One region of the Rothia sp. 27098_8_161 genome, then DNA from elsewhere that is predicted to be linked to it. Evidence: predicted binding sites of a transcription regulator. Region 1 holds the regulator's gene; each other region holds the start of a gene.
What was found. Region 1 encodes LexA, which represses DNA repair genes until DNA is damaged. Its sites were predicted from a motif close to TCGAACANNTGTTCGA; they were not measured.
Positions count from the first base shown of each region.

Region 2: the regulator LexA is predicted to act here: its motif matches at 1,762-1,777, upstream of ruvA (Holliday junction branch migration protein RuvA).
Region 3: the regulator LexA is predicted to act here: its motif matches at 1,681-1,696, upstream of O3648_RS00995 (shikimate dehydrogenase).

Region 1 is NZ_JAPWAL010000004.1:25,485-28,717, forward strand. It holds gene lexA (transcriptional repressor LexA) at 729-1,403, shown strand; gene O3648_RS02405 (ATP-dependent DNA helicase) at 1,615-3,233, opposite strand, start outside.
Region 2 is NZ_JAPWAL010000001.1:2,574-5,806, reverse strand. It holds gene ruvB (Holliday junction branch migration DNA helicase RuvB) at 1-818, opposite strand, end outside; gene ruvA (Holliday junction branch migration protein RuvA) at 990-1,610, opposite strand; gene ruvC (crossover junction endodeoxyribonuclease RuvC) at 1,838-2,494, opposite strand; gene O3648_RS00015 (YebC/PmpR family DNA-binding transcriptional regulator) at 2,750-3,233, opposite strand, start outside.
Region 3 is NZ_JAPWAL010000002.1:38,791-42,023, forward strand. It holds gene O3648_RS00990 (MFS transporter) at 1-604, shown strand, start outside; gene O3648_RS00995 (shikimate dehydrogenase) at 687-1,529, opposite strand; gene O3648_RS01000 (NAD-glutamate dehydrogenase) at 1,867-3,233, shown strand, end outside.

The DNA of each region.
Region 1 (3,233 bases):
TGGTGATTGTTAAGCAATAACTATTGGATAGCTATTCTCTAGTTAGGTCAGAGCGCCGGATACACCGGGTTGCGTTGGGTCGCCCCAGCACCCCCATCCCCTGCGCTCTCTCTTCGCCAGATGACCCCTAGAGCATCCGGGGTAGATAGTGCGAAGAGAGACAGAGGATTCGAATACATTCGAACACCCATTCACTCACCCCTCCTGGAAGACTCCGGACCGAATCTTCGAATATTTTTCGAACATTCACCCGCAAATCCTGAGTTTCAGGAGAGATTCAAGAGTATATACGAAATTTTATTCTAAAGTATAGCAGATATGTACTAAAAATTTCTTCGAGCTTCGAAGAAAAAATCTAGAATATTTGTTTGAGTTTTTCGGTGTAGTGTTCTACACTGGTGTCAAGAGACGTTCCACACGCTCCTGATGAGTCCTACTCACAGCAGGTTTCTGTACCCGTTACAGCTTGGTTCTGTATCAAAATGCAGGTGCTACTGAGTGAGTTTTATAGGGCGGAGGCGCATACTCGTTGCCCGCGTATCACTCCGGCACGGATAGAATTCCTCCACCCCCTGACGAGATAAGACCCATTTCGGCAGAACCAAAAAATCTTTAGGACACCATCGGAAAACGTGTGAAGCACCCATCCGTGCCCCGACCGGACTGTGTCTCAAACAGACTACAGAGACCGGAGTACAGAATTCGGGGCACAGACCGAAGGAAAAGAAATGGCAACAGCACCCCGTCCGGCGCTGACCGCGCGCCAGCAGAAGATTCTTGACGCGATCCGCACCGAGATTGAACAAAAGGGTTACCCGCCGTCCATGCGCCAGATTGGTGACATGGTGGGTCTTGCATCCCTATCCTCGGTCACTCACCAGCTCGGTCGTCTCGAGACCATGGGCTACATTCGTCGCGACCCGAAGCTCCCCCGCGCCATTGAGGTGCTGGATGAGAACGGCGTCGGCATCCACGGTAGTTCCTCCTCGTCCCTGCCCGAGCTGCCGAATTTCGAAGTCGGCGATGAAGACCTCGTACCCGTTCCCCTGGTTGGACGAATTGCAGCGGGCGGACCTATCACCGCCGAGCAGTCCGTGGAGGATGTGCTTGCCCTGCCCCGCCAGCTGGTAGGTAACGGCAAGCTCTTCATGCTCAAGGTCAAGGGCGATTCCATGATTGACGCCGCAATCTGCGACGGCGACTGGGTGGTTGTCCGCGAGCAGCACACCGCAGACAACGGCGATATCGTTGCCGCTCTGCTCGACGATGAAGCAACCGTGAAGGTGTTCCGTCAGGTTGACGGCCACACCTGGCTCATGCCGCGCAACTCTAACTACGAGCCGATTATGGGTGACCGCGCAACCGTCATGGGTAAGGTCGTCTCCGTGCTGCGCAGTCTCTAGAAGACGCGGGCTCTCACCAGCGCAGCCTCTAAAAGCAGCTGGGTCTAAATAGCACGACTTCTAACAGACATAACCGTTAGGCCTTTTAGCTCTCTATAGAAATCATCCCGGTGATACTTGAACGTTCACGTATCACCGGGATGATTCCTATATGTCCAAATTTATAGCCCAAAGCGGAGCGGCGGTGCGGCATGGAATGATCTCGCCCGAGCTAACGCTCAATACTTGCTGAAAGACGAGCCAGCGCACCCATCACGGCTGCCTTATTCTGCGTCGACCACATCGGCGGCATCGCCTTCATCAAGAAACCGCCGTAACGTTTAGTCGCAACACGAGAATCCAGCACAGCCACCACGCCGCGGTCAGACACCGAACGAATCAGGCGGCCCGCCCCCTGCGCCATACGAATCGCCGCATGGTGAGCAGAAACCGCCATAAAGCCGTTACCGCGGTGACGGTTCACCGCCTCCGTACGCGCCTGCGCAATCGGGTCATCCGGGCGCGGGAACGGAATGCGGTCCATCACCACCAGGCGGCAAGAGTCACCCGGAACATCCACGCCCTGCCATAGGCTCATCGTGCCGAATAGGCACGAGTCAACGTCCTCGCTGAACTCCTCCACTAGAGCCTTGAGCGAAGACTCACCCTGCAGAAGAATGTTCAGGTCGCTATGCTCACGCATGTACTCGGTGGCACGCTCGGCGGCACGCTTCGAGGAGAACAAGCCCAGGGCACCGCCCTCCGACGCCTCGCACAGCTCACGCAGACGCTCCAGCTGACCTTCATGCACACCAAATCCCGGAGGCTTCAAATCCCCGGCAACGTACATGATGCCCTGCTTACGGTAGTCGAAAGGTGAACCCACATCGATACTCGTCCAGCGCGGCGCACCCTCGCCCTGCAGTCCCAGGGCAGCGGCTGCAACATCAAAAGAGTCACCCACCGTTAGGGTCGCACTCGTCAAAATCACGGTGCGGTCAGCGAACAGTCCGTCACGCAACTGCAGACCAACGCTCAACGGAGCGATATTCAGGGTCGCCGGGTCGGTATCGGAAGCAGCCACGTAGCGGCCGTTCTCCCAACCACCCTGACGAGAAATCCACAGCACATCCTGCTCAGCAGATGCCTCCAGAATGCGGCTACTCATATCGTGCACCTCAGAGACACGCGAGCGCGCCATCTGCAGGCCAGCGTCAACGTCCTGACCGTCCGGTTTGGTATCGGACAGGGCGGTGCGGGCGGCATCATTTACCGCAGAAATAGCGGTCAAAAGGCGACCGTCCAGGCCCTTCAACAGGCCTTCAGCAAGACCCTCGAAAGCAGTCTCCAGGGTGCCGGCAGCCATTTCCAGTGCGCCGGAATCAGCCTTCGAATGCTTCTTCACGCTACGTGCCGCACGGCGAACCATCGCAACCGTCAAAGAACCAGACACGGCACCGGTCACACGGTCCACCAGCTCATGAGCCTCATCAATAATGACCGTCTCATGTTCGGGTAGAACCTTCATGCCTTCAAAAGCGTTAATCGCCAGCAGGGCATGGTTCGTAATGACAATGTCAGCCTCAGCGGCGCGGCCACGCGCCATCTCGCTAAAGCACTCTTCCACCAGCGGACAGCGGCGACCCAAACACTCGGCGGCGCTGACCGATACCTGAGCCCAGGCGCGGTCAGAGACGCCGGGCTTCAGCTCGTCACGGTCGCCGGTCTCCGTGCGGTCAGCCCACTCGCGCAGGCGCACCACTTCCTCACCCACGCGGGAAGTCGAAGAAGGCATGTCAAAGAGAGCATCCGGCTCGTCTTCCGGGTAGCCGCCCTCCAGCTTGTGCAGGC
Region 2 (3,233 bases), on a different contig from region 1:
CCTACCGGGCCGCCGCCGAACTTGTGAATCAGCGCCTCCAGCACGGCACGGTCCAGGCGGTCCAGGCCGCGTGAATCCACCTCGTACATGTCCAGCGCGGTTGCGGCATCATGCGCGTTAATACGATCCACGCCGTTCACCAGCGCCCAGTCACGCACACGGCGCAGCAGACGGTTCGCAATACGCGGCGTGCCGCGGGAACGACCAGCAATCTCGGTGAAGCCCTCGGAGGTGATCTGCATGTCCATCAGACCCGCGCTACGGCGAAGTACCAGCTCAAGCTCCTCCACCGAGTAGAACTCCAGGTGACCGGTAAAACCGAAGCGGTCACGCAGAGGACCGGGCAGCAGACCCGCACGGGTCGTCGCACCCACCAGGGTGAACTGCGGCAGCTCCAGCGGAATGGAAGTCGCACCCGCGCCCTTACCGACCACAATGTCCACACGGAAATCTTCCATCGCCATGTAGAGCATTTCCTCAGCCGGGCGGCTCATACGGTGGATCTCATCCAGGAACAACACCTCACCGGGGGTCAGCGAAGACAGAATCGCCGCCAAATCACCCGAATGCTGAATCGCCGGGCCGGAGGTGATGCGCAGCGGCGCCTCCATCTCTGCCGCAATAATCATCGCGAGAGTGGTCTTGCCCAGACCGGGAGGGCCCGACAGCAACACATGGTCGGCGCTACGGCCACGCATCTTCGAAGCCTCCAGCACCAGGGACAGCTGCTGACGCACACGGCGCTGACCCACAAAGTCGTCCAGGGACTTAGGGCGCAGTGCCGCCTCAATCATCTTCTCTTCAGGCTCTTCTTCCATCGCCACCAGGCGCTGGGCGGGAGCTGAAGACGCCTGAGTGCCGGGCACCTGACCGGGAAAATACCCGCCGGAAACCAGGGACGCCGCGGGCTGCGGCTCATAGGGATTCTGGCTCATAGAATTCTTCTTTCACAAAAGTTTGAGTGGGATACATCGAACAGGGCGCGCCGCTTAGTGGCGGCCCACCGTGTTCTGAGTACCCAAGGATGCGAGCACACCGCGCAGAGCCACACCCACCGGCTCAGTCTCTGCGGCAGGGTTGTGCTGCACGTAAGCGTCAATAGCGGCGGAAGCGTCCTTCTCGCTCCAGCCCAGAGAGGTGAGAGCGTCAAGCACCTGCGGCTTCCAGACAATGCCCTGGCTCAGCGGCAGCTCATCAGTCTGACCATCGCTGAGAATCAGCTTGCCGGCAAGCTCCAGTACAATACGGCGGGCACCCTTCGGGCCAATACCGGGAACCTTCGTGAACGCCTTATCGTCACCGGTCGCCACGGCACGCTCCACCTCAGCGGCAGTGTGAACACTCAACACCGCCAGAGCAATACGAGGACCAATACCGGAAACCGAAAGCATCATATCGAACACTTCACGCTCGGCAGGCTCCGAAAAACCGTAGAGAGTCATCGACTCTTCACGCACAATCATAGTGGTCAGTACGGTAGCTTCCTCACCCGTGCGTAGCTTGGAGAGAGTACGCGCAGTAGCGTACACAAGCATGCCGAAACCGTTCACGTTAATCACCGCATGATCAAGGCCAACCTGAGCCACACGACCGGTCAGGGATGCAATCATTTCTCTCCACCTTTCAACACCGCGCCCAGGAATGAGGCTCACGGCAGCGTGAGGGCACCGGGAACTCCGGCACCCACAGAACACGCTCAGAACGCACTCCCCCAGTTCAACGGGGAGACACTACAAGTATATTAGAATATTTCTTCTGAAATCAAGCACATATTCGAACTTCTTAGCGAATACACGCAAGCCAACAGGAGGCAACGCACAGGCCCACGAAGGCACCTCTAGCGGCGAGCGCGTGCCTCCGCCTCCATCCAGGCACGCTGCGCCGGAGTCAACGACCCGCCACGGCGAGCCTGTGCCGGGCGTGACCCCTGGTGAGTCTGCGTCTGGGCCGCCATGTTGATACCCGAACCGATGCCACCACCACGCCAACCGTGACAGATTGCAATCGCCAGGGCATCGGCAGCGTCGGCGGGTTTCGGCATGGAATCCAAACCCAAAATACGGGTCACCATACGACCCACCGATGCCTTATCGGCACGGCCGCTACCGGTCACGGCCGCCTTCACCTCCGAAGGGGTATGGAAGAACACCGGCACGCCGCGCATTGCAGCCGCAGAAATCACCGCACCCGAAGCATGCGCCGTACCAATCACCGTGTTCACCTGTTCCTGGGCGAAGACACGCTCAATGGCGAGGGCGTCCGGCTTGTAGGTGTCGAGCCAGTGGGAGGCGGCGTTGAAAATCCAGAAAATACGCTGGTCCAGGGACTCCGCCGGGATCGTGCCAGCAACACCCACGTTCACGAAGTGCGCCTTACGATTAGCAGTCATATCAAGCATGGAGAAGCCACAGCGAGTCAGACCAGGATCAACGCCCATAATGCGGGTCGCACCCGAAACACGCTCCACAGCGGTGGCGGTATGATTCTCACGCATGCTATCGCGTGCGGCAGGTTGAGCGGCAGACATTATCTCCCCTTTCGACAAACTCCCTCTAGAATCTCTAGATTCTAGCCCTTCAGAATCCTAGCACCCGGCACCAGGGCACGCCACGAGAACGGTCACCACGAGTACGGCCACTACTCGTGCCATCCCCAAGACGCTAAGAAGCCACTCCCCCAACCAGCCACCCTACGGCGGCTCGATTAAAGGAGCGGCTTCTTCAAACGTCAGATATCAGAATCCGAGGGATTACTCAGCTTCCAGCTCTGCCATAACCTCAGCAGAAACATTAGCGTTAGAGTAGACGTTCTGAACGTCGTCAAGCTCTTCAATAGCGTCTGCCAGCTTCATGAACTTCTTAGCACCCTCAGCGTCCAGGTCAACCTGCATAGTCGGGCGGAAGACCGGGTCGTCATTGTTATACTCGAGCTCAGCCTCGTCGAGCGCCTTACGGATCTCGGGCAGGTCGGTTGCTGCGGAAACAACGGTGAACACGTCGCCCTCGTCCAGAACCTCTTCAGCGCCTGCATCCAGAACAGCCATCAGAACGTCATCCTCGGTCAGACCGTCAGTCTTGGTGACCTCAGCAACGCCCTTACGCTCGAAGAGGAACGCAACCGAACCCTGGTCAGCCATGGTACCGCCGTTACGGGTCACAGCCAGGCGAACCTCAGACGCTGCACGGTTACGGTTATCAGTCAGACACTCAATGTACAGAGCGGTACCCTGCGGG
Region 3 (3,233 bases), on a different contig from region 1:
CTTCAAGCACCACAAGCGGGCCGTACTCACCATCGCCGTGTGCGCCATGGTCAACACCGTGAACATGGTCTTCACGACCTTCGCGCTTTCCTTCGCCACCAAGGGTTACGGCCTTGATCGCAGCACCATGCTGCTGGTGCCGGTCGCCTCCAATACCCTCGGTCTGATTGCGATTCCGCTCGCCGCCATGCTTGCCGACAAGATTGGTCGTAAGCCCGTGTTCATTACCGGTGCGGTTGCTTCTTCCCTGGTGATGTTCCCGTACCTTGGCGCGATTGCCGAGGGTAACTGGGTGGGTATCTTCGCCTACGGTGTGCTCATGCACGGTGCGCTCTACTCCATGGCGAATGGCGTGTGGCCCGCCTTCTACGCGGAGATGTTCCCCACTTGCGTGCGCGTGACCGGTCTGGCGCTGGGCACCCAGATTGGCTTCGCAATTTCCGGAGGCGTAGCACCCGCCGTGGCAACGAGCCTCGCTGGTGCCGACCTGCACAATGCGGTGTTGCCCGCCGTGTTCACGGTCGCCATGTGTGTGCTCGTGGCCTTGGGTGCGCTGACGGCTCGTGAGGGTTATAAGAAGTCCCTTGCGGAACTGGATGCATAGCCCATACAATATATTTCGTATATAGAATAAATACAGGTGGGGCTGGATAGATGACTATCCAGCCCCACCTGTATGTGGTTTTCTAAGCCCCCTGCTGTGCCGCAATCAGTGCCTCAAAATGCGCCGCCATACGCTCAGCATTCGGCTCTAGTTTGGTAAAGAGGCGGAACGCATCCACCGCCTGACCCACCGCCATGTAGCCACCCGTCAGCACCTCGCACCCGGCGGCACGCGCCGCATGCACCAGCTGCGTTTCTTGTGGCAGGTAGATGACATCCGCAACCCACAAGCCCTCACACAATACCCCGGCGCTCAGTGCCGATTCACTCAACGGCATGCCCGGATGCACGTGCATACCCACCGGGGTTGCATTCACCAAACCCTGAGCTTTCAGTAGAGATTCAATGAGGCGCTCATCGTCGCTCAACACCTCGATTCGGGTCTGCGGGAAGAGCCCATCCAGCTGCTCCGCAAGCCCCTGAGCCTTCGCCGCGTCACGCTCAAAGAGACTCAGGCGGCGCACCCCCAGACGGCACAGTGCGTACGCCGTGGCGCTACCGGCACCGCCAGCACCCATCTGCACCACGTGCTCCAGACGCGCTGGATCCTCCGTCACCTGTGGCAGACCGCGCTTCAATGCCGCAATGAACCCCGAGTAGTCGGTGTTATCGCCGTAGAATGTGCCATCCTCGCGAATCACCACGCAATTGACCGCTCCCAAGGCGCGTGCCGCATCCGAAAGCTCGTCCAGATGCTCCATGACTGACTGCTTGCACGGGTGCGTGATGTTGAACGCGTTAAAGCCAAGCAGTGCTGCCGCATCCAGAAGCGCCGGGGCGGAAGCCCCGTCCAGGTCCAAGGCGTCCAGGTCGATGGGGCGGTACAGGTAACGCACCCCGTGCGCGTCCGCCTCCGCCTCATGCATAGGAGGGGTAGGAGGTGATGCCGTCACCGATGAGGCCCACCAGGAAAGATTCAGTACGCAAACTCATATTCCCACTCTAAACGTCCGCTCCTCGAGACGGAACCCTGGTGTTCCGTTATTCCATAAGGGACTTCATGTCTTTGAACCGGTGCCAAATATGTGCTGGAGTTGGGGAGAAGAGAAAAATAATTTATACCCCTAAGAGCACAATGTATCTGACTTAAACATCTCAAAGGTATAAGCTTGGTATAACTACTTGTGCGCTGGAGCGCGCACGTGAGACTACACAGACACCGTCACAGTGAAGTGATACCGATATTCGGAGGATAGATTGTCAATGACTGACAAGGCTATGGCACACTTCGCTGGCGCCGATGAATGGGTCGAGCAGTATTTCCTGAACAGTCCCGAAGACGAGCGTGAAGAATTCACCCCGGCAGAGTTAGAGGATTTAGCTCGCACCCACCGTGCGCTGGCTCGAATCCGCATGCCTAAGACCCCCGTTGTTGCTGCCCGCAACGACGAATACAACACCACCCTATACGTCACGACCGACGACATGCCGCATATTGTCAGCTCCCTGACTGCGTGCCTCGCAACGAACTTTGGTGGTTTCGTTACCATTCTTCACCCCACCTTCCTCGTAGAACGTGATCCGGAAGGTGCCATCCTGAGCCTGCGCGGCACCGGCATGCGTGGCAACCTCGCCAGCGGTGATACCGCTACCCTGGGCGTGCCCTCCCTGAAGCTCAGTGAGAACGCCCCCGAGGGCGCCACGGTCGCTATTGAATCCTGGATTGCAGTCCGCCTGACCCGCTACCTCACTGAGGAAGATCAGCGCCGTTGCGAGAAGGAAGTTGAGTGCGTCCTTGCTGACGTGCGTGCCTGCCACAGCGACCTGGATGCCATGGTCACCCGCGTTTTCGACATGGCTCAAGTAATGTACGAGCTGCGTGGTGCCACCCTGGGTCACGGCGAGGAATCCTACGCCGCCAACCCGCGCGGTGTGGAGCCTGCCTCCCGCGTGGAGGTGGCACAGGACTTCCTACGTTGGCTGACCCGCGGCAACTTCGTGTTCATGGGTGTCAAGGAGCGCGTTCTGGACGGCTCTTCCGGTGCTATCTCCCTGGTGGACCGCCCCGGCTCGGCGCTCGGTATTCTACGTGCCACCGAGGGCCGTAACCGCATTCAGCTCTCTGGTGAGACTCTCGAACGTGCACTGTTCCCCCGCCCCGTGTACATCACGAAGGCGAACTCCCGCTCCACGGTTGCCCGCAACGACTACCTAGACTACATTGGTGTGCGCCGCTTCGACCTGAACGGTCGAGTCATCGGTGAGTACGTCATCCTGGGTCTGTTTACCCGCCAGGCGTACTCCCTGCCCGCCATTGAGACTCCGCTGGTGCGTGAGCGTATCGCCATGGTGCGCCGCCGCCTCGGCTACCATCCCGGTTCTTACTCTGACAAGGCGCTTCTGGGTGCCCTGGAAGATTACCCGCGCCTGGAACTGCTCCACGCCTCCGCTAATGACCTGACCGAAACTTTCGGCGGCATTATGGGCCTGGAGGAGCGCCGCAAGACCCGTCTGTTCCTGCGCGCAGACCAGTTCAACCGGTTTATTTCCGCCGTGGTGTACCTGCCTCGGGACCGCTACAACACGAACGTGTGTGCGCGAATCCAACAGGTTTTCCAACAGGAATTTGA